One region of the Pseudomonas sp. GD03903 genome, then DNA from elsewhere that is predicted to be linked to it. Evidence: predicted binding sites of a transcription regulator. Region 1 holds the regulator's gene; each other region holds the start of a gene.
The links. The regulator sigma-54, encoded in region 1, starts transcription at its own class of promoters, with help from an activator protein. The targets are predictions, from matches to a motif close to ANTGGCATNNANNTTGCTNT.

Region 1 (7,669 bases):
GATCGAAGGCCCGGCGCGTCACTCGCCTTCGTCGAAGTAGTTGTTGATCAGCTCGACCAGCGCCTTGAGCGCTTCGTCTTCCTGCTCGCCTTCGGCAGCGAGGTGCAGATTGGTGCCCTTGCCGGCGGCGAGCATCATTACCGCCATGATGCTCTTGCCGTCCACTGTGCTCTCCGGGTTGCGACCTACGCGAACCTGGCAGGGGAATCGCCCTGCAACGCCGACGAATTTGGCAGCCGCACGTGCGTGCAGGCCAAGTTTGTTGATGATGGTGACTTCGAGGGCGGGCATCGCGAGGGGCTGTCCTTTTGTTGTCTGTCGCTGCTTAGCTCAGGTCGCGGTGGCGAATCTGTACGTTGGTGAGGGTTTCCTTGAGGGCCTGACCAATGCGCTCGGCAATATAGGTCGAGCGGTGCTGGCCGCCAGTGCAGCCGATGGCGATGGTCACATAGGCCCGGTTGCTCGCGGCAAAGCGCGGCAGCCATTTGTTCAGGTAGGCGAGAATATCCTGGTACATCTCCTCGACATCCGGTTGCGCCGCCAGGTACTCCTGGACTTCCGTTTCCAGCCCGGTGTGGTCGCGCAACTCGGGCTTCCAGTACGGGTTGGGCAGGCAGCGCACGTCGAACACCAGGTCCGCGTCCACCGGCATGCCGCGCTTGAAGCCGAAGGATTCGACCAGGAAGGCGGTGCCCAGTTCGGGCTTGTTCAGCAGGCGCAGCTTGAGCACGTCGCGCAGCTGGTAGAGGTTCAGGTTGGTGGTGTTGAGCTTGAGGTCCGCCAGATCGGCAATCGGTGCCAGCAGGTTCGACTCGTCGCTGATGGCCTCGGCCAGGGAGCGGGTGTCGGTGGTCAGCGGGTGACGTCGACGGGTCTCGGAGAAACGTTTGAGCAGGGTTTCATCATCGGCATCGAGGTACAGCACATCGCACTGGATGTGCTTTTCACGCGCCTCCTGCAGCAGCTCGGGGAAGCGTTGCAACTGGCTGGGCAGGTTGCGCGCATCGATGGAGACGGCGACCTGGGGGTGCAGCAGCTCGGTATGCAGCAGCGCGCGCTGGGCCAGGTCCGGCAGGAGGCTGGCCGGCAGGTTGTCGATGCAGTAGAAGCCGTTGTCCTCGAGCACGTTGAGCGCGGTGCTCTTGCCCGAGCCGGATCTCCCACTGATGATGATCAGGCGCATGCTCAGTGCCCGTTGTTCTGGAAATCCACGACGATCCGGTACAGGTCCTCGCCGTTGGCGGCGTGACGCAGGCGGTCGCGGACGTCGGAGCGGTCGAGCATGGAAGCGATCTGCCGAAGCAGTTCCAGGTGCTCCTCGGTGGCTGCTTCAGGCACCAGCAGCACGAACACCAGGTCAACCGGCGCGCCGTCGAGGGCGTCAAAATCTACCGGGTGGTCAAGGTGCAGGATGGCACTGATGGGCGACTGGCAGCCGGGGAGGCGGCAATGCGGAATGGCGATGCCATTGCCGAAGCCGGTGGAGCCCAGGCGTTCCCGGGCCACCAGGCTGTCGAAGATGTCTTGGGAATCGAAACCCGGCAGCTCGCGAGCCACCAGGTTGGCGATTTGTTCGAGGACACGTTTCTTGCTGCCGCCCGGCACGTTCACGAGGGAACGGCCGGGGGTCAGGATTTGCTCAAGTCGGATCATAGAGAGGGGTTAACGAACACCAACACCTTGCTGGCGTTCGAGGTATTTTTCCTTGTGCTTGATCAGTTGGCGGTCGAGCTTGTCGGTGAGCAGGTCGATGGCCGCGTACATGTCTTCATGTTCGGCGCAGGCCACCACTTCGCCACCGGCGATGTGGAGGGTGGCTTCAATTTTCTGCTTCAGCTTCTCGACCTCCATGATGACCTGAACATTGGTGATCTTGTCGAAGTGGCGCTCCAGTCGGCCAAGTTTCTCGCCGACATAGTCGCGCAGGGCGTCGGTCACATCCAGTTGATGTCCACTGATGTTGACTTGCATACCGCTTTCTCCTTGTTGCCCGTGTGTAAGTGGCAGGTTATGAGGCCTGCCGCCGGAACACCTTGGCGTGGATCAACGTCACACCAGCCGCTTGCGCTCGCTCGAGGGAGAGATCCCTAGGGACTCCCGGTACTTGGCGACGGTACGACGTGCCACTTGAATGCCCTGTGCCTCCAGTAAACCAGCGATCTTGCTGTCACTCAATGGCTTTTTCGGACTTTCCGCCGCGACCAGTTTCTTGATGATGGCGCGGATCGCGGTGGACGAGCATTCGCCGCCTTCGGAGGTGCTGACGTGACTTGAGAAGAAATATTTCAGCTCGAAGATGCCGCGCGGCGTGTGCATGAATTTCTGCGTGGTGACGCGAGAGATGGTCGATTCGTGCATGCCCACGGCTTCCGCGATGTCGTGCAGGACCAGTGGTTTCATCGCTTCCTCGCCGTATTCGAGGAAGCCGCGCTGGTGCTCGACGATCTGCGTCGAGACCTTCATCAGCGTCTCGTTGCGGCTCTGCAGGCTCTTGATGAACCAGCGTGCTTCCTGCAGCTGGTTGCGCATGAAGGTGTTGTCGGCGCTGGAGTCGGCGCGGCGCACCAGGCCTGCGTACTGCGAGTTGACGCGCAGGCGGGGGACCGCTTCCTGGTTCAGTTCGACCAGCCAGCGGTCATTGTGTTTGCGCACGATGACATCCGGGACCACGTACTCCGCTTCGCCGGATTCGATCTGCGAGCCCGGGCGCGGGTGCAGCGACTGGATCAGCTCGATGGTTTCGCGCAGCTCGTCTTCCTTGAGCTTCATGCGGCGCATCAGTTGGCTGTAATCGCGGCTGCCGAGCAGGTCCAGGTGGTCACTGACCAGGCGGATGGCTTCGCTGAGCAGGTAGGTCTTGGTGGGCATCTGGCGCAGTTGCAGCAGCAGGCATTCGCGCAGGTTGCGCGCGCCGACACCGGCGGGTTCGAGCTGCTGCACACGGCGCAGTACGACTTCCACTTCATCCATCTCCAGACCCAGTTCGGGGTCGATGGAGGCGAGGATGTCATCTAGGGATTCTTCGAGGTAACCGTCGTCGTTGATGCCGTCGATGATGCTCAGGGCGATCAGGCGGTCGGTATCGGACATGGGGGCCAGGTTGAGCTGCCACAGTAGGTGGCTCTGCAGGCTCTCGCCGGCGGAGGTGCGAGAGGTGAAGTCCCACTCGTCGTCATCGTTGCTGGGCAGGCTGCTGGCGCTGGTCTGGTAGATGTCTTCCCAGGCGGTGTCGACCGGCAGTTCATTGGGGATGCGCTCGGCCCACTGGTCTTCGTCGAGGCTGTCGACGTTGGGCGTGGTGCTTTCCTGGAAATTGTCCTGAGAGTTGCTGCTGGCGCCGTTGGCTCCCGACTCGGCACCGTCCGCCATGGGGTCGCTGTTATCGTAGTCCTCGCCTTCTTCCTGGCGCTCCAGCATCGGGTTGGACTCCAGGGCTTCCTGGATTTCCTGTTGGAGGTCCAGCGTGGAGAGCTGGAGCAGTCGGATGGCCTGTTGCAGCTGCGGAGTCATCGTCAGCTGCTGGCCCATCTTGAGGACTAGCGATGGTTTCATGGCTGGAACTAGGCACCTTGTTCGCTGGCGCAAAGCGCGCCATATCCACGACTACGGACACCGGGGTGCCGCGAGGAAGCAAATTATATGCCTGAGTTTGGACGCTTTGCCTAGGGCCTGTCGACCTTTCGTTACAACCCGGTTGCGCCGGGCTGGTCCGGGCAGCCGGATACGGCGCGGAACGGCCGTCGAGCCGCACCACGCGCAGGGAGAATATGGGGGCTGCGGCGCCCCGGTTGGTCGCGGCGAAGGGCTTTAGAGGCGGAACTCGTGGCCCAGGTAGACTTCCTTCACCAGATCGTTGGCGAGGATGCTCTCGGCGCTGCCTTCGGCGATCAGCTGACCGTCGTTGACGATGTATGCCGTTTCGCAGATGTCCAGGGTCTCGCGGACGTTGTGGTCGGTGATCAGTACGCCGATGCCCTTGGCCTTGAGGTGATGGATGATCTGCTTGATGTCGCCCACGGAGATCGGGTCGACGCCGGCGAAGGGTTCGTCCAGCAGGATGAATTTCGGCGAACTGGCCAGTGCGCGGGCGATTTCCACGCGGCGGCGCTCACCGCCGGACAGACTCATGCCGAGGTTGTCGCGGATGTGGTGGATATGGAACTCCTCAAGCAGGCCTTCCAGGGCTTCCTGGCGGCCGGCGCGGTCGAGGTCGGCGCGGGTCTCGAGGATCGCACCGATGTTGTCCGCCACTGACAGCTTGCGGAAGATCGAGGCTTCCTGCGGCAGGTAGCCGATGCCGGCGCGCGCACGGCCGTGCATGGGCAGGTGAGTGACGTCCTGCTCGTCGATGCGCACGACACCCTGATCGGCGCGGACCAGGCCGACGATCATGTAGAAGCAGGTGGTCTTGCCCGCTCCGTTGGGGCCGAGCAGGCCGACGATCTGCCCGCTTTCGATGCTCATGCTGACATCGCGGACGACTTGCCGGCTCTTGTAGCTCTTGGCGAGGTGCTGGGCGGTTAGCGTAGCCATTACTGCGCTTGATCCTGCTTTTTCTTGGGCTGGATGACCATGTCGATACGCGGGCGCGGTGTGGTCACCTGGGAGCCGGTGGCGCGGCCTGCGTTGACGATCTGGCGCTGGGTGTCATAGACGATCTTCTCGCCTTCGAAGGTGTTGCCTTCCTGGATGACCTTGGCCTGGTCGATCAGCACGACCCGGTTCTGCGAGACGAAGTACTGGATCGTCAGGCCGTAGGCCTGGGTGATCTGCTTGTCCGGAGCCGGCTTCTGCTCGAAGTAGGCGGGCTTGCCGACCGAGGTGACGACTTCGATTTCGCCGTCCTTGTTCTGCTTGAGCGTAACGGTATTGCCAGTCAGCTTCATGCTGCCCTGGGTTACCACCACGTCGCCGCGATACACGGCCACGCCCTGCTTGTCATCCAGTTCGGCGCTGTCGGCCTGAACGCGGATCGGCTGTTCCCGGTCGGTGGGAAGAGCCCAGGCGGCAGAGCTGCCGATGGCGGCGGCGAGGCTGAAGAGAAGGGGGAGGGTGTTAACGAGCCTCATGCTGACCTCTTACGTTGGACAGCAGGAGCATCCGGCTGTCTTTCAGATACGCTTTCATGCCAACTGCCGTGGTCACACCGTTGGGTTCGGTGATCTTCACGGGCTGGTCAGTCTGCGCATAGTCCTTGTCTGGGAACACCGTCATGCGCGAGGTGTTGAGCAGGAGCGTGCGTTGCTGCGCGTCAGTGCGCGAAACGCGCACGTCGTCGATCAGCTCGACCTGCTTGCCTTCGGGGGCCACTTCGGCGCGAACGCTCTGGACATGCCACGGCTGAGGCTCGTTCTCCCGGTGGAAGAAGAGGTCGGGCGTGGTGACCAGGGTCACGTCGGTTGCTTTCAGGTGTTCGAGTTTGTCGGCGGTCATCTCGTAGGCGAGGGAACCGTCGGCGCGGTATTGAATGCTCTTGGCATTCACCACGTAGAAGTCGACAGCGTCGCTGGTCTGCGACTTGAGTTGCCGCTCGTTGAAGTCCAGGCGCACGTTCCAGTAATAGCCGAGGGCGATCAGCAGGATGGCGATCAGGGCGAGCAACAGCTTCTGTTGGAGTGTCTTGGGCATGTTCGGCTCTAGAGGTACGCGTTCTGGGCAGCTTCGAGGTTGCCCTGGGCGCGCAGGATCAGTTCGCAGAACTCGCGGGCGGCGCCTTCACCGCCACGGGCCTGGGTTACGCCGTCGGCATGCTGGCGCACGAAGGCGTCGCCGCTGGCGACAGCCATGCCCAGACCGGCGCGGCGGATGGCCGGCAGATCGGGCAGATCGTCGCCCAGATACGCGACTTCTTCATAGCCTAGACCCAGTTCGGCGAGCAACTCGTCGAGGGCGACCAGCTTGTCTTCGCGGCCCTGGAACAGATGATTGATACCCAGGTTCTTCGCTCGGCGCTCGACCACCGGGCTCGAGCGGCCGGTAATGATTGCCGTGCGCACGCCGGAATTCATCAGCATCTTGATGCCCTGGCCGTCCAGGGTATTGAAGGTCTTGAACTCGCCACCGTCGGGCAGGAAGTAGAGTTTGCCGTCGGTGAGCACGCCATCGACGTCGAACACCGCCAGGCGGACCGCTTTCGCGCGTTGCAGCAGGTCGGCAGTCATTCAGATGACTCCTGCGCGGGTCAGGTCGTGGACGTGCAGTACGCCGACCGGATGATCCTTGTCGTCGACCACCACCAGAACGTTGATCTTGTGGTCGTCCATGATCTTCAGGGCTTCGGCGGCGAGCATGTCCGGGCGGGCGGTCTTGCCGTGCACCGTCATCACCTGGTCGATGGTCACCTGGCGCACGTCCAGGCCCTTGTCCAGGGTGCGGCGCAGGTCGCCGTCGGTGAACACGCCGGCGAGCTTGCCGTCTTCGCCGAGGATGACGGTCATGCCCAGGCCCTTGCGGGTCATTTCCAGCAGGGCGCCGCTGAGCGAAGTGCCGGGGGAAACCTGCGGCAATGCTTCACCCACGTGCATGATGTTTTCCACTTTCAGCAACAATCGACGGCCCAGTGCGCCGCCCGGATGCGAGAAAGCGAAGTCCTCCGCGGTGAAGCCGCGGGCTTCCAGCAGGGCGATGGCAAGTGCGTCGCCGATCACCAGGGAAACCGTGGTGGAGGAGGTGGGGGCCAGGTTCAGCGAGCAGGCTTCGTGCTCGACGCTGGCATCCAGGTTGACCGCGGCGGCCTTGGCCAGCGGCGACTCGGCATTGCCGGTCATGCTGACCAGGGTGATGCCCAGGCGCTTGATCAGTGGCAGCAGGGTGACGATTTCAGCGGTGGAGCCGGAGTTGGACAGGGCCAGGACGACGTCGTCCTTGGTGATCATGCCCATGTCGCCGTGGCTGGCCTCGGCCGGGTGCACGAAAAAGGACGGCGTACCGGTGCTGGCCAGAGTGGCAGCGATCTTGCGGGCGATGTGCCCGGACTTGCCCATGCCGACCACGACGACGCGGCCCTTGCAGTTCAGCAGCAGCTCGCAGGCCAGGGAGAAATCGTCGCCAATGCGCGGCAGCAAAGCGTCGACCGAGTCACGCTCGAGGCGGATGGTACGTTGTGCCGACTGGATGAAATCGTGTTTCTGGCTCATGTTCGAAAGGCGCGGGGCAAAATGAAGTGCGAGATTATAACGGGAAAGCGACAAAGGCTTCATCACTGGCATCTCAATGTTGAGCGCATTTTGCTGAACTGTGCCTTAACGGCGGCTTAGCAGCCCTTGGGGCGCGGCTTCGCGCGGTGTTATAGTTCGCGGCCGTTCGGCCTGCCGCGCCGTGTTTCTGCCATGTGACAGACGGGGCAACGGACAGCGCCGTGATGAAAGGAGTTCTATGAGCACCAATGACCAATACGCGGTCGAGTTGAAGGGCCTGAGCTTCAAGCGTGGCACGCGTAAGATTTTCGATAACGTGGACATCCGCATTCCACGCGGCAAGGTCACCGGGATCATGGGGCCGTCGGGGTGTGGCAAGACCACTCTGCTGCGACTGATCGCCGCCCAGCTGCGCCCGGCGAGCGGCGAGGTGTGGGTCAACGGCCAGAACCTCCCGACGCTCGGGCGCAGCGACCTGTTCGACATGCGCAAGCAGTTCGGCGTGCTGTTCCAGAGCGGCGCGCTGTTCACCG
Region 2 (7,669 bases), on a different contig from region 1:
CGATCAGCAGCGGGCCGACCTGCTGAAGAAGCTCAAGCAATTGCGCGACGCGACGCAGAAGGGGGCGGAGGAGCAGGGCGGCGTCCTGGGGCTGATCGGCGACACCCTGGGCAGCCTCGAGAAACAGTTCGAAGGGGCCAACAGCCCGATGGTGCGCTGGGCCGACCTGTTCCAGGGCGCCGGCTACGAGCTGGATGCGCGCACGCCGTCGCTGGCCGAGTGGCCCGGAATGATCCTCGACTTCGCCCTGGTCATCCTTATCTGGGCCTGCGTCGCCCTCGGTCTGCGCTGGATCGCCGGGCGCATGCGCAAGCGTTTTGGCCTGGAGGACGAACTGCCGCAGCACCCCAAGACCCGCGACCTGCTGCTGTTCGCCCTGCGCAAGCTGGGGCCCTGGCTGGTCGCCTTCCTGATCACCGTCTACCTGTCCGTCGTGCTGCCCAGCTCGCTGGGCAAGCTGGTGGCGATGGTGATCGCCTATACCCTGGTGTGCGGCACGCTGTTCTCCGCCCTGTGCGTGATCTCCCTGTCGTTGCTCAGCGGCCCGCACCGCATGCGTGCGCTGGACATCCTGAGGCGTCGCGCCTTCCGCCCGCTCTGGCTGATCGGCAGCCTCGCCGCGCTGGGCGAAGTGATGCACGACCCGCGCGTCATCGAGAGCCTGGGGCAGAACATCTCGCTGTTCGTCGGCTCCGTGGCGAACATCTGCGCGGCGCTGCTCACCGCGCTGTTCGTCCTGCAGTTCCGCCGGCCGATCGCCCACCTGATCCGCAACCAGCCGCTTGAACGCCGCTTGAAGCGCCGGGGCTTGAGCGATCTGGTGGAGCTGATCGGCTCGATCTGGTTCCTGCCGGTGCTGGTGCTGGTGGGCATCTCGCTGTTCGCCACCATCGTCACCGCCGGCGACAGCAGCTACGCCTTGCGTCGTGCCCTGGTCTGCGCCGCCGTGGCGGTGGTGGCAATGACCGTCAACGGCCTGATCCGCCGCGCGCACCAGCGCTCGGCCCGGCGGGGGGCGCGGCGTCACGCGCCGTATATCGAACAGTTGCAGAGCTTCGGCTATACGCTGCTGCACATCGCCAGCCTGCTGTTCTTCCTGGAGATCGGCCTGCGCGTCTGGGGCATGTCGCTGATCCGCTTCGCCGAAGGCGACGGCTCGCAGATCAGCCTCAAGCTGTTCAGCTTCGGCACCACCCTGCTGGTCGCCTGGCTGGTCTGGATTCTCACCGACACTGCCGTGCAGCACAGTCTCGGCCTGGGCGGCAAGAAGAGCGCCAACGCCCGTGCGCTGACCATGCTGCCGCTGATCCGCAACGTGCTGTTCGTGACCATTGCGGTGATCGCGCTGATCGTCGCCCTGGCCAACATGGGCATGAACGTCACGCCGCTGCTCGCCGGTGCCGGTGTGATCGGCCTGGCCATCGGTTTCGGCGCGCAGTCGCTGGTGGCCGATTTGATCACCGGCCTGTTCATCATCATCGAGGACTCGCTGTCGATCGACGACTACGTCGATGTGGGCGGCCACCTTGGCACGGTGGAGGGCCTGACCATCCGCACAGTGCGTCTGCGCGACCTCGACGGCGTGGTGCACACCATTCCGTTCAGCGAGATCAAGAGCATCAAGAACTACTCGCGGCAGTTCGGCTACGCCATGTTCCGCTGGCCGGTGCCGGCCAGCATGCCGATCGACGATGCGCTGGCGCTGGTCAAGGAAGTCTCCGGCGAGCTGCGCACCGACCGCACGATCAACCGCGCCATCTGGTCGCCGCTGGAAATCCAGGGTATCGAAAGCTTCGACGCCGGCCAGGCGATCCTGCGTTTCCGCTTCAAGACGGCGCCGATCCGCCAGTGGGAAGTGCAGCGCGCGTTCAACCTGCGCCTGCGGCAGAAGCTCGACAAGGCCGGCCTGGAACTGTCGATGCCGCGCCTGAACGTGCAGCTCTCACGCATGCGCAAGTCGCGCCGCGAGGACGACGAGGAGCACGGCGTGCCGGCGGACGGTGGGATCTGAAACCGGCCTTCCTGTAGGAGCGAGCTTGCTCGCGAATGAGTTATCCGCTGGCTCCGGTGCTGTGCGATTCGCGAGCAAGCTCGCTCCTACAGGCACAGGCACAGGCACAGGCACAGGCACAGGCACAGGCACAGGCACAGGCACAGGCACAGGCACAGGCACAGGCACAGGCACAGGCACAGGCGCCAGCGGTTTCTCCAGCCCATAAAAAAGGCCTCCCGAAGGAGGCCTTAATGCTGTCGCTATTTATAGGTATTCGTGGATCAGACGCTGTAGTACAGGTCGTATTCCAGCGGGTGCACGAAGGTGCGCACCTTGATTTCTTCTTCCGACTTCAGCTCGATGTAGGCATCGATGAACTCGTCGGTGAACACGCCGCCCTTGGTCAGGAACGCACGGCCCTTGTCGAGTTCTTCCAGCGCCTCTTTCAGGCTGCCGCAAACCTGCGGGATTTCCTTCGCCTCTTCCGGCGGCAGGTCGTACAGGTTCTTGTCGGCGGCATCGCCGGGGTGGATCTTGTTCTGGATGCCGTCCAGGCCCGCCATCAGCAGCGCGGCGAAGCACAGGTAGGGGTTGGCAGCCGGGTCCGGGAAGCGCGCTTCGATGCGGCGGGCTTTCGGGCTGGAAACGTACGGGATACGGATCGAGGCGGAACGGTTACGGGCCGAGTAGGCCAGCATGACCGGAGCTTCGAAGCCCGGAACCAGACGCTTGTAGGAGTTGGTCGCCGGGTTGGTGAAGCCGTTCAGCGCCTTGCCGTGCTTGATGATGCCGCCGATGAAGTACAGGGCGGTGTCGGACAGTCCGGCATAACCTTCGCCAGCGAAGGTGTTCTTGCCATCCTTGGAGATGGACATGTGCACGTGCATACCCGAGCCGTTGTCGCCGTACAGCGGCTTCGGCATGAAGGTCACGGTCTTGCCGTAGGCGTCGGCAACGTTGTGCACGCAGTACTTCAGGGTCTGGACTTCGTCAGCCTTGGCAACGAGGGTGTTGAACTTCACACCGATCTCGTTCTGGCCAGCGGTGGCCACTTCGTGGTGGTGAACTTCCACGACCAGGCCCATTTCTTCCAGGGCGTTGCACATGGCGGTACGGATTTCGTGGTCGTGGTCGACCGGCGGTACCGGGAAGTAGCCGCCTTTCACGCCCGGACGGTGACCCTTGTTGCCGGTCTCGATGTCGGCGTCGGTATTCCAGGAAGCCTGCTCGGAGAAGATCTTGAACATCGAGCCGGAGATGTCGGACTTGAACTTCACTTCGTCGAAGATGAAGAACTCCGGCTCCGGACCAACGAATACGGTGTCACCGATACCGGTGGACTTCAGGTATTCCTCGGCGCGCTTGGCGATGTTGCGCGGGTCGCGCTCGTAGCCTTGCATGGTGCTCGGCTCGATGATGTCGCAAACGATGATCAGGGTCGGCTCTTCGGTGAACGGGTCGAGCACGGCGGTGCTGTCGTCCGGGAGCAGGATCATGTCGGAGGCTTCGATGCCCTTCCAGCCTTCGATGGAGGAACCATCGAACATCTTGCCGGCTTCGAAGAACTCGTCGTCCAGCGCGTCGCGGGCGGGCATGGTGACGTGCTGCTGCTTGCCTTTGGTATCGGTGAAGCGCAGGTCAACCCACTTCACGTCATGATCTTTGATCAGTTGTTGCGACTTGTACGACATGCTGTCCTCCAGGAGGGATTAGAGCTGGGAGCTTTTTTGTGCCCCAGTATCGGGTGATGCCGGCCGGAATACTCCGCCAGGGCAACCTGCCTCACAAGAGAGCAAGTTGCGTGCCAGTGCCCGTAAATGGGCAGAAGCCCAGAAATCACGGGCTGTGGCGAGTGTTACGGAGAATTGCGCGATAATAGTGCACCGCTTTGGTGCTCTATCATGGTGCATGAGTCCATTTTGGTGCACCAAAAAGAAAGTCTCCGATTTCTGCTCAAGTCTTGAGCAATTTCGGATATAATTCCGCCCCTTTTTTTCAGTCCCATGGCAATCGCCCGATTCGCATGAAACTCATCGTCAAGGTCTTCCAGGAAATCACCATCAAGAGCCGGCCGGTGCGCAAGCGCTTCATCCGCCAGCTGGCGAAGAACATTCGCACGGTGCTCCGCGACCTCGACCCCGAGCTGCTGGTCGAAGGCGAGTGGGACAACCTCGAGGTCGAGACCAGGGTCACTGACGCCAAGGTCCTGCGCGAGATGATCGAGCGCCTGACCTGCACGCCGGGCATCGGCCATTTCCTCGAAGTGCACGAATATCCGCTGGGCGACTTCGACGACATCCTCGAGAAGTGCAAGGCGCACTTCGGCGACAAGCTGCCGGGCAAGGTCTTCTCCATGCGCTGCAAGCGCGCCGGCAAGCACCCCTTCACCTCTATAGATGTGGAGCGTTACGTCGGCGGCGGCCTGCGCCAGCATTGCGGCGCGGCGGGCGTCTCGCTGAAGAACCCGGAAGTGGAAGTGCGCGTGGAAATCCGCCATGACCGCCTCTACGTGATCCACGCCCAGCACGATGGCCTCGGCGGCTACCCGCTGGGTGCGCTGGAACAGGTGCTGGTGCTGATGTCCGGCGGCTTCGACTCCACCGTGGCGGCCTACCAGATGATGCGCCGCGGCATGATCAGCCACTTCGTGTTCTTCAACCTCGGCGGCCGTGCCCACGAACTGGGTGTGATGGAAGTCGCGCACTACCTGTGGAAGAAGTACGGCAGCTCCCAGCGCGTGCTGTTCGTCAGCGTGCCCTTCGAGGAAGTGGTCGGCGAGATTCTCACCAAGGTCGACGACAGCTACATGGGCGTGACCCTGAAGCGCATGATGCTGCGCGCCGCCAGCCGCGTGGCCGAGCGCCTGGAGATCGACGCTCTGGTGACCGGCGAGGCGATCTCCCAGGTTTCCAGCCAGACGCTGCCGAACCTCTCGGTGATCGACCGGGTGACCGATACCCTGGTCCTTCGCCCGCTGATCGTCAGCCACAAGCAGGACATCATCGACACCGCGACGCAGATCGGCACTGCCGAGTTCGCCAAGCACATGCCCGAGTACTGCGGCGTGATCTCGGTGAACCCGACCACCCAGGCCAAGCCGCACCGCGTCGATTACGAAGAAACCAAGTTCGACATGGCCGTGCTCGACCGCGCCCTGGAGCGCTCCACCCAGATGACAGTCGATCGGGTGATCGACGAACTGGGCAAGGACCTCTCGGTGGAAATGGTCGATGAAGTGCTGGCCGGCCAGATCGTCGTGGACATCCGTCACCCGGATGCCCAGGAAGATGAACCGCTGGCCATCGAGGGCATCGAAGTCCTGTCCATGCCGTTCTATGCGATCAACAGCAAATTCAAGGAACTGGACCCCAACCGCCAGTACCTCCTGTATTGCGACAAGGGCGTGATGAGTCGCCTGCACGCCCACCACCTGGTCAATGAAGGGCACACCAATGTGCGGGTCTATCGACCCGAGCCGCAGGCAGCAGGCGGCAAGCTGCAAGAGAAGAGCTAGCCTGCATGATCCTGTGCCGCATTAGCCGAAACGCAACCTGGCTTAGGCATCCTCCAGACGCCTGGGCCTGAACCGGAATTTCGCCTGCCTGCCGCCTGCGGCTTGCAGCCTGAAGCTTTATTTACTGAGACTGACACTGTGATCGAAAAACTGCGCAACATCGCCATCATCGCCCACGTCGACCATGGCAAGACCACCCTCGTAGACAAGCTCCTGCGCCTGTCCGGCACCCTCGACCGCAAAGAAGCGGAAAACGAGCGCGTGATGGACTCCAACGACCAGGAAAAAGAGCGTGGCATTACCATTCTGGCGAAGAACACCGCGCTGAAATGGAACGACTACAGCATCAACATCGTCGACACCCCCGGCCACGCCGACTTCGGCGGCGAGGTTGAGCGCGTGATGTCGATGGTCGACTCCGTACTGCTGGTGGTCGACGCCCAGGACGGTCCCATGCCGCAGACCCGCTTCGTGACCCAGAAGGCTTTCAAGGCCGGCCTGCGTCCGATCGTCGTGGTGAACAAGATCGACCGTCCGGGCGCGCGTCCTGACTGGGTCATCGACCAGATCTTCGACCTGTTCGACAACCTCGGCGCCACCGACGAGCAGCTGGACTTCCCGATCGTCTACGCCAGTGCCCTGAACGGCATCGCCGGCATGGACCACGAGAAGATGGACGACAACATGGACGCGCTGTTCCAGGCGATCATCGACCACGTCCCGGCGCCGAAAGTCGACGTCGACGGCCCGTTCCAGATGCAGATCTCCCAGCTGGACTACAACAGCTTCCTCGGCGTGATCGGCATTGGCCGTATCGCCCGCGGCAAGGTCAAGACCAACACCCCGGTCGTGGCCATCAGCGACGACGGCACCAAGCGCAACGGCCGTATCCTGAAGATCATGGACCACTCCGGCCTGCAGCGCATCGAAGTCGCCGAAGCTGAAGCCGGCGACATCGTCTGCGTTTCCGGCATGGACGAGCTGTACATCTCCGACACCCTGTGCGACCCGCAGAACGTCGAAGCGCGCCCGCCGCTGACCGTCGACCAGCCGACCGTGAGCATGACCTTCCAGGTCAACGACTCGCCGTTCGCCGGCAAGGAAGGCAAGTTCGTCACCAGCCGCAACATCAAGGACCGTCTGGACAAGGAACTGCTGCACAACGTGGCCCTGCGCGTCGAGCAAGGCGACAGCCCGGAGAAGTTCAAGGTCTCCGGCCGTGGCGAACTGCACCTCTCGGTGCTGATCGAAACCATGCGCCGTGAAGGCTTCGAACTGGCCGTCGGTCGTCCGGAAGTGGTCATCATCGAGACCGCCGAAGGCGAGAAGCAGGAGCCTTACGAGAACGTCACCATCGACATCGAAGAGCAGCACCAGGGCTCGGTGATGGAGCAGATGGGCCTGCGCAAGGGCGATCTGACCAACATGATCCCCGACGGCAAGGGCCGCGTGCGCCTGGAATACACCATCCCGGCGCGTGGCCTGATCGGCTTCCGTAACAACTTCCTGACCCTGACCTCGGGCACCGGCATCCTGACCTCGACCTTCAGCCACTACGGCCCGATCAAGGCCGGCGAAGTGACCAACCGTCAGAACGGCGTACTGGTCTCCATGGCCACCGGCACCGCGCTGACCTACTCGCTGGAAACCCTGCAGAGCCGCGGCAAGCTGTTCCTCGGCCCAGGCGACGAGATCTACGAAGGCCAGCTGGCCGGCATCAACAGCCGTGACAACGACCTGGTGATCAACCCCACCAAAGGCAAGAAGCTCGACAACATGCGCGCTTCGGGCAAGGACGAAGTCATCGCCCTGGTTCCGCCGATCCGCTTCACCCTGGAGCAGGCGCTGGAATTCATCGCTGATGACGAGCTGGTGGAAGTGACGCCGAAGTCGATCCGTCTGCGCAAGAAAATGCTGAACGAGAACGACCGCAAGCGCTACGAGCGCGCCAAGGTCTAAGTCGACCAGCAGTACGAGAAAGCCGGGCTTATGCCCGGCTTTTTTTTGCCCGTCTTCCAGGCAGTTTCACCCGTTGCTGTAGGAGCGAGCAAGCTCGCTCCTACAGCAACGGGTGTGTCGTAGGAAGCGTCCGATTTTTCCTCGGAGCGTGGCTGAAAGGTAGTCTCGCGACGTCTGACCATTCGAAGCTGTGAGATCGTGGA
Region 3 (7,669 bases), on a different contig from region 1:
GGTTATCGCCCAGGCCGCGGATGCTGATGGTGCCGTCCTCGCCGATGTCGATCTTTTCCTGTGGCGGCACGGCAATCGGCCCGCCATTGCCGATCACCGGCAAACCATCGCCGGTGCGCAGTTGGCCGAGCGCGTCGATTTCCAGGCTGCCGGTGCGCACATAGGCTTCGCCACCATCGGGCGCCTGCACGGCAATCCACGAGTCGCCCTTGGCGGCCACGTCCAGGTCACGACCGGTTTCCTGCAGGCTGCCGGCGGAGAAGTCGGTGGCCGGACGCTCGCTCATGGCATAGACGCGCGACGGAAAACTGTCGCCGAACACCTGCATCGAGCGCGCCTGCTCGAAGTCACGGCGAAAGCCGTTGGTGGAGATGTTCGCCAGGTTGTTGGCGTGGGCGCGCATGGCCAGGGTGTTCTGGCTGGCACCGCTCATGGAGACGTAAAGCATCTTGTCCATCGAATCCTCCAGACCCGCGTACGGGTTGTCTTGAAAGCGATAGAGCAAGTGCCGTGCCAGACCGGATAAATAAAGGCAAATTATTGATATATAAGGGCTTATAAAAAGAAAGGGCCCCTTGAGGGGCCCTTGGAAGCCATTGGCGGCGACGGTCTGCCGCCACCGGCAAGGGGAGATTTGCCGCCCGCGCCGTGATACCGGCGCGGTGCTCGCCGCCCTCCTCCCATGCCGGGAGCGTGAGGGCGTCGGCGATCAGCGCAGGTTGATGATGGTCTGCGTGACGGCGTCTTCGGTCTGGATGGTCTTGGCGTTGGCCTGGTAGTTGCGCTGGGCGACGATCAGGTCCACCAGTTCGTTGGAGAGGTCGACGTTGGACGCTTCCAGCGAGCCGGACTGCAGGGCGCCGAGTGTGCCCGAGCGCGGCGTGCCGACCACCGGCTCGCCGGACTCTGAGGACTGCACCCAGGAGGTCTTGCCGATCGGGGTCAGGCCCTGGACGTTGGCGAAGTTCGCCAGCACCACCTGGCCCTGCACCTTGGACTGGCCGTTGGTGTAGCGGGCGAAGATGTTGCCTTCGTCATCGATTTCCAGGCCCGACAGTTGGCCGGTGGTGTAGCCATCCTGGTTGACGCTGTTGACCGCGAAGGCGGTGGCGTACTGGGTCGACTTGCGGATGTCCAGGGTGATGCCGCCGGCATTCGCGGTGGCGCCGTTGGCGCTCCAGGTGGCCGGGGTCTTGCCGTCGGAGATCGCCGGGACCCAGTCACCCATCACCAGGGTGCCGTCGGTGGGGTTGATGGTGAAGGCGTCGCCGGTGCCGTTGTTCACCGGAGTCTGGGTCAGCAGTTGGCCCGCCGGGCTGAAGGTCAGGTTCACCTGGTAGGGGCTGGTGCCCATGCCGCTGACCGCAGCCAGTACGCTGGCCGGAGTGGCGCCGGTAGCCGCGGCGGCAGCGTTGGCAGCATCGATGGCGGCCTGCGATGCGCCGGAGCCGGCAACGGCGGCAGCAACGCTGGCCGGAGTCGCACCGGTAGCCGCGGCAGCCGTGGTGGCCGAGGTGATGGCGGTGGTGTCGTCGGTCGGGTTGGCCGGGTTGCGGCCATCCACCAGCACGTTCATGGTCCAGGTGTTCGCCCCGGTCTTGGTGAAGTACTGGGTCATGACATGGGCGTTGCCCTGGCTGTCATAGATATTCACCGAGGTCGAGGAGTTGTAGGTGGTCGGGTCGCTGGAGTTGAACGGAGTAACCGTCGGCGCAGTGTTGGTGGAGTTCAGGTTGAAGGTCTGGCTGACCTGGGTGGTCGCCTTGGGCGCCTGGTTCGAGGTTTCGATGCGCAGGTCGCCGACCACGCCGCTCTGCAGCTGGCCCTGGGCGTTCACCGGGTAGCCCTGCAGGCGGTAGCCGTTGTTGTCGACCACGTAGCCGTTCTTGTCGGTACCGAAGTAGCCGGCACGGGTGTAGCTCACCGCACCGTTGTTGCTGGTGACGAAGAAGCCGTTGCCGTTGATGGCCATGTCCAGGGCGTTCTGCGTCGAATCGATGGTGCCCTGGTTGAACAGTTGCGACACATTGGACAGCAGCACGCCGCTGCCCACCGGGTTGCTGCCGCTGCCCAGCACGGAGGCCGCATAGACGTCGGAGAACTCCGCGCGGGACTGCTTGAAGCCCACGGTGCTGGCGTTGGCGATGTTGTTGCCGGTGGTGTTGAGGTCACTGGAAGCGGCCTTGATACCGCTGAGCCCGATATTGAAAGACATGCTTAGCTCCTGGTCGGTATCGCCGACTTACTGGCCAATGATCTGGACTTTGGACAAGCCGATGCTGCCCAGTCCGGCGAGGTTGAGGGTCAGCTCGCCGCCGTTCTGCCCGAGGGTCACGCTGTCGACGTTGGCCGGCAGGAAGGTGGTCAGGCCGTAGGTCTTGCCCTCGTAGTTGGTCTGCGCTTCGAACCGGTAGCGGCCGGGCGGCATGAGATTGCCGCTGGAGTCCTTGCCGTCCCACATGAAGTTGACGTTGCCGGCGGTCTGCTGGCCCATGTCGACGCGGTTCACCAGGGTGCCCTTGTCGTCATAGACGTTGACCCAGCTGTTGGCGGTGGAAACCGGCAGGGTATAGGTGCCCTTGAAGGTCTCGGCGGTATCCACCATCGATTTGTCGGTCGGCACGATCACCTTGCGGCCCACCAGCGACGAGGCCTGCAGGGCCTGGGACGACTGGTAGTTGGAGAGCACGCTGTCCATGCTGGTGTTCAGCGACTGGATGCCTTCCACGGTGCTGAACTGCGCCAGCTGGGCGATGAACTCGCCGTTTTCCTGGGGCGACATCGGGTCCTGGTTGTTCATCTGCGCGACCAGTAGCTTGAGGAACTCGTCCTTGCCCAGACTGCTCTTGCCAGTCGTGCCGCTACTGCTGCTGTCCTTGTTGATCGCATACTGGTCCAGAACCGAGCTGGAGCCGTTGATGCCACTGTTGTCGATGCTCATCGTGCTCTTTCCTCAGCGCTTACTGACCCAGGGTCAGGACCTTCTGCATCATCTGCTTGGCGGTGTTCATCATTTCCGCGTTGGTCTGGAACGAGCGGCTGGCGGAGATCATGTCGGCCATCTCCTCCACCACGTTGACGTTCGGGTAATAGACGTAGCCATCCTTGTCGGCGGCCGGGTGGTTGGGCTCGTAACGCGGCACCAGCGAACTCTTGTCTTCCACCACACCCAGCACCTGCACACCGGAACCGGCCTGGTCGGTCTCGCCGAACAGCGAGCCCTGGTCGCCGCCGCCCTGTGCCTGCTGGAACATGGTGGCGAATACCGGATGGCGGGCACGGTAGGTCTGGTCGACGCTGGACGACACCGTCTCGGCGTTGGCGATGTTCGAGGCGGTGGTGTTCAGACGGGTGGTCTGGGCACTCATCCCGGTACCGGCGATGTTGAAGACACTGGCGAGCGACATGGCGATTACTCCCCGCGCAGGGCGTTCATCAGCCCTTTGAACTTGCTGTTGAGGAAGGTGAACGAGGCCTGGAACTGCACGGAGTTCTCCGCATAGTTGGACTGTTCGATCTGTTCATCGACGGTGTTCTGGTCGATCGACGGCTGGGTCGGATTGCGGTACTTGAGCGACTCGTCACCCATGCCGAAACCGTCGGCGGCAATGTGATGCGCGTTGGTCAGGGTGGCGCTGAAGGTGCCGTTCTTCATCTTGTCCGACTGGGCCGCCAGCACCGAGGCGAAATCCAGGTCGCGCGCCTTGTAGTTGGGCGTGTCGGCGTTGGCCAGGTTGTTGGCCAGGACTTCAGCGCGCTGGGAGCGGAAGCTCAGTGCTTGCTGGTGGATGCCGAGGGCTTTGTCGAAGCTGATGCTCATGGTCACGAACCTGTTTGCCGGTGTGGGCTTGCGAACACTTCAGCAAGGTGCGTGCCAGATATGCATATCCTTTATTTTCAAAGGCTTGAGGGAACATCGAGAGCGGCAAAGGGCGGCAAACAGCGGCAAGCGGCAACCAACTTCCTTGCCGCTCAGGGCAAGGCGGCAAGCTTTGCCGCCCTTCCTTGCCGGTCAATTTATAGGAGCGAGCTTGCTCGCGAACCTCGCCACGCTGCGCAGTCCGTTCGCGAGCAAGCTCGCTCCTACAGAAACAGCACACGAAGTCGATGACATGCGGCGATCAGCGGACGGAGTCCGCGATCGGGTGATTGCAATCGCAGGAACCCCGCCCGAACAGGCGGGGCATCAGCCAATCACTTGGCCTTGTAGATGATCCCCGGGCTGCACTGGACCATCTGGTAGTGGTCCGGCAGCGCGTTGAGCGCCTCGGATGCGCCGAGGAACAGGTAGCCGCCGGGCTTGAGCGTGGCATGGATGCGCAGGAGGATGTCGCGCTTCACCTCGGCCGAGAAATAGATCAGCACGTTGCGGCAGAACACCATGTCGAACTTGCCCAGCGTGGCGTAGCTATCCAGCAGGTTCAGCGCGCGGAACTCCACGCGGCTCTTGATCGCCGGCTTCACCGTCCAGCGCCCCGGCGTCTTCTGGTCGAAGTAGCGCGCCAGGCGCTCCTGCGACAGGCCGCGGCCGATCGCCAGGCTGTCGTACTCGCCAGCCTTGCAGGCGCTGAGCATCGAGCCGGACAGGTCGGTGGCGACGATCTGCACGCCCGCCTTCAACTGGCCGAGGTTGGTGCGTTCGAACTCGTCGATGGCCATCGACAGCGAATAAGGCTCCTGCCCCGAGGAACAGGCCGCCGACCAGATGCGCAGGCGCTGGCCGGGCGCGGCCTTGATCATCTCCGGCAGTACGCGGTTCTTCAGCACCTCGAAGGGGTAGGTATCGCGAAACCACAGGGTCTCGTTGGTGGTCATGGCGTCGACCACCTGCTCGCGCAACTGGCTGCGCATCTGGATCTTCTGTACCAGCTCGCCCAGGGACTTGATGCCCTGCTGCTCCATCAACTTGTTCAAGCGGCTGGAGACCAGGTACTGCTTGTTGGCGCCCAGGAGGATGCCGCAGGTCTTCTCCAGGAAATCCCGGAACAGCTCGAATTCAGAATTGGTGGATGTCACAGATAAGCCTCTTTGCTCGTGGACGGCTGCCGGCAAACACGACGACAACTGCCTGACCGGTGCTCAAAAAACCATAGACGATGCGGGCGGCACCGGCGCCACCCGCATCTCGTCACGCCGGATCAGGCGGTCGCACCGTCCACTGCCTTGATGCGGTCCGACACGCGGGCCGCCAGGTCATCAGGACGGAACTTGGCAAGGAAGTCGTCAGCGCCGACCTTTCTCACCATCGCCTGGTTGAACACCCCGGACAACGAAGTATGCAGGAGAATGTGCAGATCCTGCATGCGCGGGTCGTGACGGATTTCCGCCGTGAGCGTGTAGCCGTCCATTTCCGGCATCTCGATATCCGAGATCACCATCAACAGATCGCTGCCCGGATGCCCGCCGGCTTCCACCATCTGGCGCAGGTAATCCAACGCCTGGCGGCCGTCGTTGAGCGCCAGCACTTCCACGCCGACGGTCTCCAGGCAACGCACCAGCTGCTTGCGCGCCACCGAGGAGTCGTCCACCACCAGCACGCGCTTGCTCACCGCACGGGCCTGGGTCTCGGCATCCAGCACGCCGTCGGAGATGTCCTCCGAGGTCGGCGCCACTTCGGCGAGGATTTTCTCCACGTCGATGATTTCCACCAGCTGGTTGTCCACCCGCGTCACCGCCGTCAGGTAGTGATCGCGGCCGGTCCCCTTGGGTGGCGGATGGATCGACTCCCAGTTCATGTTGACGATGCGCTCCACCGAGTGCACCAGGAAACCCTGCACCTTGGTGTTGTACTCGGTGATGATCACGAAGCTGTTGGCGACGTCCCGCAGGGCATGCCGCCCCGTGGCCAGCGCCAGATCGAGGATCGGAATGGTGCCGCCGCGGATGTTCGCCACCCCGCGCACCACCTGGCTGGACTTGGGCATCACGGTCAGGCGCGGGCACTGCAGCACCTCTTTCACCTTGAACACGTTGATCCCGTACAGCTGGCTGCCGTTCAAGCGGAACAGCAGCAGTTCGAGACGATTCTGGCCAACCAGCTGCGTACGCTGGTTGACCGAATCCATGACTCCGGCCATTGAGCCTCCTGTGCACGCAACGCCGCCCGACTCACGAAGGCGGCATGACCATTGCTTGGATCGTTGCATGAAACAGGCAACGACATTTTTCCGACAGCTGAGACCCGCGCGCGCCCTGGTGGCTGCGCTGCTCGGCATGACGGGTGCGCTGACCCTCTCCCCGGCTGGGGCGGAAGGCTTCACTGCGCCTGAAATCCTTATCGGCTCCACCCAGGGCTTTCTTGAGTTCAAGGTGGAAGATTATCTGCAGACTTCCGGCATAGACGCACGCTACGAGATCGAAGTCGCACGCATCGACCCCCGCCTGCGCCTGGCGCAGTGCGACAAAGACCTGACGCAGGCGCTGGAAAGCCCGGCACAGCCCGTTGGTCGGGTCACCGTGCGAGTACGCTGCGACGGCAGCTCACCCTGGACGGTGTTCGTGCCGGCTACGGTCAAGCTGTACCGTCAGATTGTCGTCACCACCCAGCCGCTCAAGCGCGACCATGTGATCGAGGCCGCCGACATCAGCGTCGTCGAGCGCGACGTCGGGCCGCTGACCCAGGGCTACCTGACCGACCCCGAACGGGCGCTGGGGCAGAAGCTCAAGCGTGCGACAGTCAACGACCAGGTACTGGCGCCGATCTTCCTCGAGCAGGCGGCGGCCGTGCGCAAGGGCGAGCAGGTGGTGATCCGTGCCCGCACCAGCGCGATCAATGTACTGATGCCCGGCGAGGCGTTGTCCGATGGCGTTCCTGGCGAGCAGATCCGCGTGCGCAACCTGCGCTCGCAGCGTATCGTCAAGGCTCGGGTGATCGAGCCGGGGACCGTCGAAGTCACCCTGTAGCCCTGCGGTTTGCAGCCATTTCTGGCATGATGAAGGCAGGGCTGCGTAATTTGTGTTCGGGCGCACGAAATTTCGGCCTAAAGTTTTCCAGCGGACGGCCGAAAAGCTTGGCAAGCGTCCAATACCTCCAGAGGTTTCCAACATGGTTATCGACTTCAACCGGCTGAACCCGGCCACTACGCCAGCCACCACTGGCCGTAGCGGTGCCGCCCAGAGCGGTCGCAGCGAAGCCGCCGCCGAGTCCTCCGTCAACGCCCCGGCCAAGAGCGGCGAAACGGTGCAGCTCAGCGATACCGCGCAGCAGCTGCAGAAAGTGAGCGATCAACTGAAGGACCAGCCCGTGGTCGACAATGAGAAAGTGGCTCGCATCAAGGCGGCCATCGCTGACGGCAGCTATCAGGTCGACAGCCAGCGGGTGGCCGGCAAGCTGCTCGATTTCGAATCCCAGCGCTGAGTCCGACTCACGCTGGACCACCCTCGTAGAACGCCGAGCCCAAGATGTCTGACGCCCTGCTTTCCCTGATCAATGGCGACATCGAAGCAGCCAGTGCGCTGCTGCAGCTGATCGACGACGAGTTCCAGGCGCTGCAGGTGCGCGACCTGGCCCAGCTGCAGAAGCTGCTCGATCGCAAGCTGCCGCTGCTCCAGCAGCTCGAGCGCAATGGTCGCGAACGCAGCCTGGCGCTCCAGCAGGCCGGCGTGAGCATCGACCGCGAGGGTCTCGCCCAGCTCGCCCAGGCCCAAGGCAACGGCGAACTGCTGGCGC
Region 4 (7,669 bases), on a different contig from region 1:
GATGGCGTGGAGCGCAGCGATACCCATCGATGCTGTGCACCAGCCGCGTGAGTATCGCTGTGGGTTCCGGCATGGCTCTCGCGGCGCTCATGCAGGTCGCCGAGGTGTCAGTCCTTGAGCTGGCCCAGCCCGTACTCCAGGCTCGCGGCGGAGAGCTCGCCCATCTGGCTGTGCTTCAGGCGCCCCTGGGCGTCGTAGAACAGCGTGGTGGGCATACCGTAGGAGCCGGTGGCCTGGCCGAGGCGGTTGCCGCTGTCGAGCAGTACCGCCGCGTCGCTCAGGCCCTGGTCACGGAGGAAGCGCTGCACGGCTTCGGCGTTCTCGCCCTGGTTGACCAGCAGGAAGCGCACGTCGCTGCGTTGCTTCTGTGCGGCTTCCAGCACCGGCATCTCGCGGCGGCACGGCGGGCACCAGGTGGCCCAGAGGTTGACCACCATGGGCCGGCCATCCAGCGCGCGCAGGTCCACGGCGGCACCGCGCAGGTCCATCACCGTGAGCTGGGGAATCTGCTGGCTGCGGTCCAGCGCCGCAGTCACGGCCTTGCCGCCACCCCACAGGCACACACCGACCACGGCCGCGATGGCCAGCGGGCGGCGCAGCTCGGCCCGGCGCCAGGCCAGCACCGCGCCGACCAGTGCGGCGGCGATCACCCCCGGCAGCGCGAGAAAACCGCCATCGCGGATGTCCACGATGCTCGCCGGCGTCGCCGCGTACTGCTCGAAGTAGCGGGCAACGAAGGCCAGGCGCGCTACCAGCAGGCCGCCGACAAGCATGGCGAACAGCGCGCCTTCGGGATTGGCGCCGCGCTTGCGTCCGGCCAGCCAGCCGGCCAGCAGCGCGCCGAAGAAGCCGAGGTAGAGCAGGACGTGGGGCAGGGGAAGGGCCAGCGGGCCGAGGGTGAGACTGGTCAAGACGAGTGCCTGGCAAAAGGAAACCAAGGTACAGCAGGGCGCTACCGCGCGGCAGCGCCGGGCTGTGGATAAATGTTTCGCCTCAGGCCGGCAGCGGTTCCGCCTGCTGTTCGCGGAGTTCGGCGGTGAGTCGTGTGGCGCAGGCGCCGACCTTGCGCACGGCCTCTTCGATCAACGTCAGGTCGCGGTTGGAGTAGTTCATGCGGATGCAGTTGCGGTACTTGCCCGAGGCGGAAAAGATGTTGCCCGCCGCCACCTGCACGTTGTCGCGGCGCAGCTCCTGGTTCAGCCGCACGCTGTCGAACTGCGGGTCGAACTCGACCCAGAGCATGAAGCCGCCGCGCGGCCGCGTGACCCGCGCACCTTCGGGGAAGTAGCGGCCGACCCATTCGGTCATCAGGTCACGGTGGCGCTGGTACTGCGCGCGCATGCGGCGGATATGCGGCTCGTAGTGGCCGCCGCCGATGAACTCGGCCAGGGCCATCTGCGGCTGCGGCGCACAGGTGCCGCTGGCGATGTACTTGAAGTGGAGGATGCGGTCCAGGTAGCGCCCCGGCACCACCCAGCCGGTGCGCAGGCCGGGCGCCACGGTCTTGGAGAAGGAACTGGCGAGCAGCACGCGATCGTCGCTGTCGAAGGACTTGATGCTGCGCGGCCGCGGGAAGGCGTAGGCCAGCTCGCCGTAGACGTCGTCCTCGAGGATCGGCACGTCGTAGCGCGCCGCCAGCGTCAGCAGGGCGCGCTTGCGCGCGTCGGGCATGATGTAGCCGAGCGGGTTGTTGCAGTTGGGCGTGAGCAGGATCAGCTTCACCGGCCACTGTTCCATCGCCAGCTCCAGAGCTTCCAGGCTGATGCCGTTGCTGGGGTCGGTGGGGATTTCCAGCGCCTTCAGCCCATACGCCTTGAGCGCCTGCATGGCGCCATGGAAGCTCGGCGAATCGATGGCGATGATGTCCCCCGGCTCGCAGATGGCGCGCAGGGTGATGGCCAGCGCCTCCTGGCAGCCGGTGGTGATGACGATTTCGCTGGGCGGCACCTGGCAGCCGGAATCCAGCATCAGCCGGGCAATCTGCTCGCGCAGCGGCAGCGAGCCCTGGATGCCTTCGTAGCCCAGGCTCTGCAGGTCGGTGCGGCGCGCGGCATGCACCATCGCCCGCTGCAGCGGCTTGAGCGACGGGCTGGCGATATCCGGTGTGCCGCGCCCGAGCTGGACGAAATCGCCGCCCGGCGCGCGGCGCACCTGTTCCAGTACCTGGTCCCACTGCGACACATCCACCGGGCGCTGCGCCGGGCGGGTCATCGCCGGCATCGGCGGCAACTCGCGGCGTTCCGGCACGAAGTAACCAGACTTGGGCCGCGGCTCCACCAGGCCGTCATCTTCCAGCACGCGATAGGCCTGCTGCACGGTACTGATGCTGACACCGTGCTCTTCGCTCAGCGCGCGCACCGAGGGCAGGCGGTCGCCGGGGCGATACAGGCCCTGTTCGATGCGTTCGCCGAGGGTGGCGGCCAGCTGCGCGTAGCGTTTCATGACAGATCTCCCGTGCCGAGTCGATTCGGCTCGATGCAGTACAGATTGAGAAAAAATACGCCATTCAGACCGATTTCGCCCAGCCCTGTATGGAAAAAACTCTGTCTTGTTGAATCTGTAATGGTTTTCGCCGATTCGTCACGCTAGCCCCACGTCCGAAGAACCCGACTGGAGGAGCGACGACATGAGCGGCCTGAGCGATGTGCGGCTGACCCTTTACCAACAGGAACTCCTGGAAATCCCCGGCACCCGTGTGGCGCCGCGTGAGCAGGGCGAAAGCCGTTGGCAGCAGTTCTGGCGCCGCGTGCGCACTCGCAAGCAACTGCTGGAGCTCTCCGACGAACAGTTGCGCGACATTGGCATCAGCCGCGAGCAGGCGCAGCTGGAGGCGATGCGGCCTTTCTGGCGCTGCTGATCAGCAATTGACCTATCAGGGAGTGCTTATGAGCGAGACACGCGCAGCTGCGCTCGACCGAATCGCCGCCGAACTCGGCTACGACTTCAGCGGCGAGATCAAGATTGGCGGTAACTACGTGCCTTTCCTCATTGAAGGAAACCAGGTGCACCTCAGTGGGCAGATTCCACGGGTAGGCGACGAAGTCGTCGTCACTGGCCGGGCGGGCAGTGCCGTGTCGCTAGCGGACGCTCAACTGGCCGCCAAGGTTTGCGTGATGCGTGCGCTGGCATTGCTGCGGCAGGCGCTGGGTGATCTGGATAACGTCCGCAGGGTGCTGCAGCTCAATGTGTTCGTTCAATCCGCCGAACACTTCACCCAGCAGAGCGAGGTGGCCGATGGCGCATCGGCGGTGCTGTATGAGGTGCTGGGCGCGGCTGGCGTGCATACGCGCACTTCGGTGGGTGTCTATCAGCTACCGAAGAATGCGACGGTCGAGTTGAGTCTCCTCGCTGTTGCTGAGGATCTGGCTCGTTAGTGCCCTGCGCGGTATTGCAGCGCTTCGGCCAGGTGCGGGCGCGCAATGCGGTCTTCCTGCTGCAGGTCGGCAAGGGTGCGGGCGACCTTGAGAATCCGGTGCAGGGCGCGCAGCGACAGGTTCAGGCGTTCACCGGCCTTTTCCAGCCAGGCCTGGTCTTCCGGGCTCAATGCACAATATTGGTGCATTTTCTTCAATGTCAGAAAGGCGTTCGCGCAGTCCTGGCGGGCGAGCTGGCGCTGGCGGGCGGCGGCGACCTGAGTGGCCAGTTCCGCGCTGCTGGTGCTCGGGCCGCTGGGCGCGAGACTGGTGCTTTCCCGGCTGACGGTGAGGTGCAGGTCGATTCGGTCCAGCAGCGGCCCGGAGAGCTTGGCGCGGTAGCGCTGGATCTGCTCCGGCGAACAGCGGCAGCGGCCGCTGGGGTCGCCGAGATAGCCACAGGGGCAGGGGTTCATCGCCGCCACCAGCTGGAAGCGCGCCGGGAAGCGCACACGGCCGTTGGCGCGGGCAATGACGATTTCGCCGCCTTCCAATGGTTCACGCAGCACTTCCAGGACTTTGCGATCGAACTCCGGCAGCTCGTCGAGGAACAGCACGCCTTCGTGCGCCAGGGTGATCTCGCCCGGCTGCGGGCGGCTGCCACCTCCGACCAGCGCCGGCGCGGAAGCGGTGTGGTGCGGTTGCCTGAAGGGGCGCTGCGGCCAGTGAGTCAGCGGCCCGCGCCCGGCGACGGAATGGATCGCCGCAACCTGCAGCGCCTCGTCCTCGTCCAGCGGTGGCAGCAGGCCGGGCAGGCGGCTGGCGAGCAGTGTCTTGCCGGTGCCGGGCGGCCCGCTGAACAGCAGGTTGTGCGCCCCTGCAGCGGCGACCAGTAGCGCGCGCTTGGCCGCGGCCTGGCCCTGGACTTCCGAAAGGTCGGGGTAGGGCGGCGTTACCCGCATCAAACCGTTCGCCTGGTAAGGGCGCAGGCGCTCCTGGCCATTGAAGTGCGCGGCCAGTTCGAGCAGGTGGCTGACGGCATAGACGGTGAGGCCACTGGCGAGGCTGGCTTCCTCGGCGTTCTCCTTAGGCACCACCAGGCCGTGGCCGGCGGCGCGAGCGGCCAGGGCGGCAGGCAACACGCCAGGCACCGGCCGCAGCGTACCGGAGAGCGCCAGTTCGCCCAGGCATTCCAGCTCGTCCAGCCCGGCAGCGTCGGCCAGTTGGCCACTGGCCGCGAGGATGCCGAGGGCAATGGCCAGGTCGAAGCGCCCGCCATCCTTCGGCAGGTCGGCCGGGGCGAGATTCAGCGTGATTCTTCTGTTCGGAAAATCGAAGCCGGCGTTGAGCAGGGCGCTGCGGACGCGGTCCTTGCTCTCCTTGACGGCGCCTTCGGGCAGGCCGACGAGGGTCAGCGAAGGCAGGCCATTGGCGAGGTGCGCCTCGACGGTGACACCGGGCGCTTCCACGCCGACCTGGGCGCGGCTATGGACGATGGCGAGGGACATGGATCACTCCTGGATCGCATGCCGCCCGCCAGGAGGGGATTACTCGGCGGGTTCGGCGGCGGGCGGCGAGAGCTTGGCTTCCATTTCCGCGACCTTGGCTTCCAGCGCCTCGAGGCGCGCGCGGGTACGGGCGAGGACGACCATCTGGCTGTCGAATTCGTCGCGGCTGACCAGGTCGAGCTTGCTGAAGGCGCTCTGCATCAGAACCTTGAACTGGGCTTCCAGCTCGGCCTTCGGCAGGGGCGATTCGCCACCGAACAGGCGTCCGGCTTGTTGGCTGATGGCATCGAGGAAGGCTTTGGGCGGCAGCATGGTTCATGGGTTCCGGATTGAATCAGAGCGCAGTCTATCACGCAGCCGGCGCCGGCTGCGGCGTGCGGGGTTGCACGCTTTTTGAGCAGTGTGCCCGTTCGGCGTGCGCGCTTTCGGTGCGCCAGAGCGGCGCTGGCGTTTCGCCAGAAACCCCGGTTTCCGGCCAAGTGCCTGATGCCATGGGCATTTTCACGAACTGGCAAGCTTCATGCTTTGGGGCATACATGGCGTGCACCGATGCAGTTCCGGTGCGGCAGGCGAGGCGGTGGATCGCTTCGATCAAGGCAGTCGGAGTGCTGAGGTAGGGCGGCCGGCGCATTACAAAAGCCAGACACTGCGCTTAGACTTGTCTCCGGGTTCGTTCTTCCTGGGGCGGGTCCACCAAAACACGGGAGAGAGTTACATGAAGCTAGTCACAGCCATCATCAAGCCGTTCAAGCTGGACGACGTTCGTGAGTCGCTGTCCGAGATCGGCGTGCAGGGCATCACTGTGACCGAAGTCAAAGGCTTCGGCCGGCAGAAGGGCCACACCGAGCTGTACCGTGGCGCGGAATACGTTGTCGATTTCCTGCCGAAGGTGAAGATCGACGTCGCCATCGCCGATGACCAGCTGGATCGTGTTATCGAAGCCATCACCAAGGCCGCCAACACCGGGAAGATCGGTGACGGCAAGATCTTTGTCGTAAATCTGGAACAGGCGATTCGTATCCGTACCGGCGAAACCGGCACCGACGCGATCTAAGCCAAGCCCACACCGAACCCCACGCCCCAGGAGAAACAACAATGACTCTGCGCAAATACGCAGGGCTAGGCGCCCTATTGCCCCTCGCAATGCCCGGTCTGGCCTTGGCTGACGAGGCTGCGGCCCCCGTCCTGAACAGCGGTGACACCGCCTGGATGCTGATTTCCAGTGCGCTGGTACTGCTGATGACCATTCCCGGCCTGGCCCTGTTCTACGGCGGCATGGTGCGCGCCAAGAACGTCCTGTCGATCATGATGCAGTGCTTCGCAATCACCGCGCTGATCAGCATTCTCTGGGTCGTCTACGGCTACAGCCTGGCCTTCGATACCGTTGGCATGGAGAAGGGCGTGGTCAACTTCGCCTCCTTCGTCGGCGGCTTCGACAAGGCCTTCCTCAGCGGCCTGACCAGCACCGGCCTGACCTCCGCCGCGGCGCTGTTCCCGGAAAGCATCTTCGTGATGTTCCAGATGACCTTCGCGATCATCACCCCGGCCCTGATCGTCGGCGCCTTCGCCGAGCGCATGAAGTTCTCCGCCATGCTGATCTTCACCGCGCTGTGGTTCACCCTGGTCTACGCACCGATCGCCCACATGGTCTGGAGCGGCGACGGCGGCCTGCTGTGGGACTGGGGCGTGCTGGACTTCGCCGGCGGCACCGTGGTGCACATCAACGCCGGTATCGCCGGCCTGGTAGCGTGCATCGTGCTGGGCAAGCGCAAGGGCTACCCGACCGCTGCCATGGCGCCGCACAACCTGGGCTACACCCTGATCGGCGCGGCTCTGCTGTGGGTGGGCTGGTTCGGCTTCAACGCCGGTTCCGCCGCCGCCGCCAACGGCACTGCCGGCATGGCCATGCTGGTTACCCAGATCGCCACCGCTGCCGCTGCACTGGGCTGGATGTTCGCCGAGTGGATCACCCACGGTAAGCCGAGCGCCCTGGGCATCGCCTCGGGTGTGGTTGCCGGCCTGGTGGCCGTCACCCCGGCCGCCGGTACCTGCGGCCCGATGGGCGCCATCGTGATCGGCCTGGCTGCCGGCGTGATCTGCTTCTTCGCCGCCACCAGCCTCAAGCGTGCCGTGGGCTACGACGACTCCCTGGACGCCTTCGGCGTGCATGCGGTCGGCGGTATCGTCGGCGCCCTGCTCACCGGCGTGTTTGCAGCGCCGGCCCTGGGCGGCTTCGGCACCGTGACCGACATCGGCGCGCAGCTGTTCACCCAGTTCAAGGGCGTGGCCTTCACCATCGTCTACACCGGTATCGTCAGCTTCGTGATCCTCAAGGTCCTGGACCTGGTCATGGGCCTGCGCGTTACCGAGGAAGAGGAAACCGTGGGTCTGGACCTCTCCCTGCACAACGAACGCGGCTACAACCTGTAAGGGTTCGCGCAAGTTCGACGAAGGGCGCCCTCGGGCGCCCTTTGCTTTTTCGATCAGCACGCTAGAATGCGCGCGCATCACCGTTAGCGACGGAGAAGTGCCCGCCATGTGGCAGCAGAAGTCCATCACCCTGCGCCCTCGCCCGCGAGGATTCCACCTGGTCACCGACGAGATCCTGGCTGCCCTGCCGGAGCTCTCGCAGTGCCGGGTAGGCCTGCTGCACTTGCTGCTGCAGCACACCTCTGCCTCGCTGACGCTGAATGAAAATGCCGACCCTTCGGTGCGCCGCGACTTCGAGCGATTCTTCAATCGCCTGGTGCCACAGGGCGAGAGCGGCTATGAACATGACTACGAAGGTCCGGATGACCTTCCGGCGCA

Region 2: the regulator sigma-54 is predicted to act here: its motif matches at 3,783-3,802, upstream of glnA (glutamate--ammonia ligase).
Region 3: the regulator sigma-54 is predicted to act here: its motif matches at 3,860-3,879, upstream of flgB (flagellar basal body rod protein FlgB).
Region 4: the regulator sigma-54 is predicted to act here: its motif matches at 5,369-5,388, upstream of glnK (P-II family nitrogen regulator).

Annotation. Positions count from the first base shown of each region.
Region 1 is NZ_JAOCBT010000010.1:91,842-99,510, reverse strand. Features, by position in the region: gene N5C91_RS17720 (ZIP family metal transporter) at 1-2, shown strand, start outside; gene N5C91_RS17715 (HPr family phosphocarrier protein) at 19-291, opposite strand; gene rapZ (RNase adapter RapZ) at 326-1,183, opposite strand; gene ptsN (PTS IIA-like nitrogen regulatory protein PtsN) at 1,186-1,653, opposite strand; gene raiA (ribosome-associated translation inhibitor RaiA) at 1,663-1,971, opposite strand; gene N5C91_RS17695 (RNA polymerase factor sigma-54) at 2,050-3,552, opposite strand; gene lptB (LPS export ABC transporter ATP-binding protein) at 3,808-4,533, opposite strand; gene lptA (lipopolysaccharide transport periplasmic protein LptA) at 4,533-5,069, opposite strand; gene lptC (LPS export ABC transporter periplasmic protein LptC) at 5,056-5,628, opposite strand; gene N5C91_RS17675 (HAD family hydrolase) at 5,637-6,161, opposite strand; gene N5C91_RS17670 (KpsF/GutQ family sugar-phosphate isomerase) at 6,162-7,136, opposite strand; gene N5C91_RS17665 (ATP-binding cassette domain-containing protein) at 7,375-7,669, shown strand, end outside.
Region 2 is NZ_JAOCBT010000001.1:297,895-305,563, forward strand. Features, by position in the region: gene N5C91_RS01375 (mechanosensitive ion channel domain-containing protein) at 1-2,011, shown strand, start outside; gene glnA (glutamate--ammonia ligase) at 2,275-3,684, opposite strand; gene thiI (tRNA uracil 4-sulfurtransferase ThiI) at 4,017-5,507, shown strand; gene typA (translational GTPase TypA) at 5,646-7,466, shown strand.
Region 3 is NZ_JAOCBT010000015.1:115,082-122,750, forward strand. Features, by position in the region: gene flgF (flagellar basal-body rod protein FlgF) at 1-457, opposite strand, end outside; gene N5C91_RS21935 (flagellar hook protein FlgE) at 710-2,215, opposite strand; gene flgD (flagellar hook assembly protein FlgD) at 2,243-2,941, opposite strand; gene flgC (flagellar basal body rod protein FlgC) at 2,961-3,407, opposite strand; gene flgB (flagellar basal body rod protein FlgB) at 3,413-3,820, opposite strand; gene cheR (protein-glutamate O-methyltransferase CheR) at 4,195-5,016, opposite strand; gene N5C91_RS21960 (chemotaxis protein CheV) at 5,139-6,077, opposite strand; gene flgA (flagellar basal body P-ring formation chaperone FlgA) at 6,214-6,903, shown strand; gene flgM (flagellar biosynthesis anti-sigma factor FlgM) at 7,046-7,357, shown strand; gene flgN (flagellar export chaperone FlgN) at 7,402-7,669, shown strand, end outside.
Region 4 is NZ_JAOCBT010000001.1:71,579-79,247, forward strand. Features, by position in the region: gene N5C91_RS00345 (TlpA disulfide reductase family protein) at 108-911, opposite strand; gene N5C91_RS00350 (PLP-dependent aminotransferase family protein) at 994-2,442, opposite strand; gene N5C91_RS00355 (DUF1127 domain-containing protein) at 2,627-2,857, shown strand; gene N5C91_RS00360 (RidA family protein) at 2,886-3,374, shown strand; gene N5C91_RS00365 (YifB family Mg chelatase-like AAA ATPase) at 3,371-4,861, opposite strand; gene N5C91_RS00370 (accessory factor UbiK family protein) at 4,901-5,173, opposite strand; gene glnK (P-II family nitrogen regulator) at 5,577-5,915, shown strand; gene N5C91_RS00380 (ammonium transporter) at 5,957-7,291, shown strand; gene N5C91_RS00385 (secondary thiamine-phosphate synthase enzyme YjbQ) at 7,398-7,669, shown strand, end outside.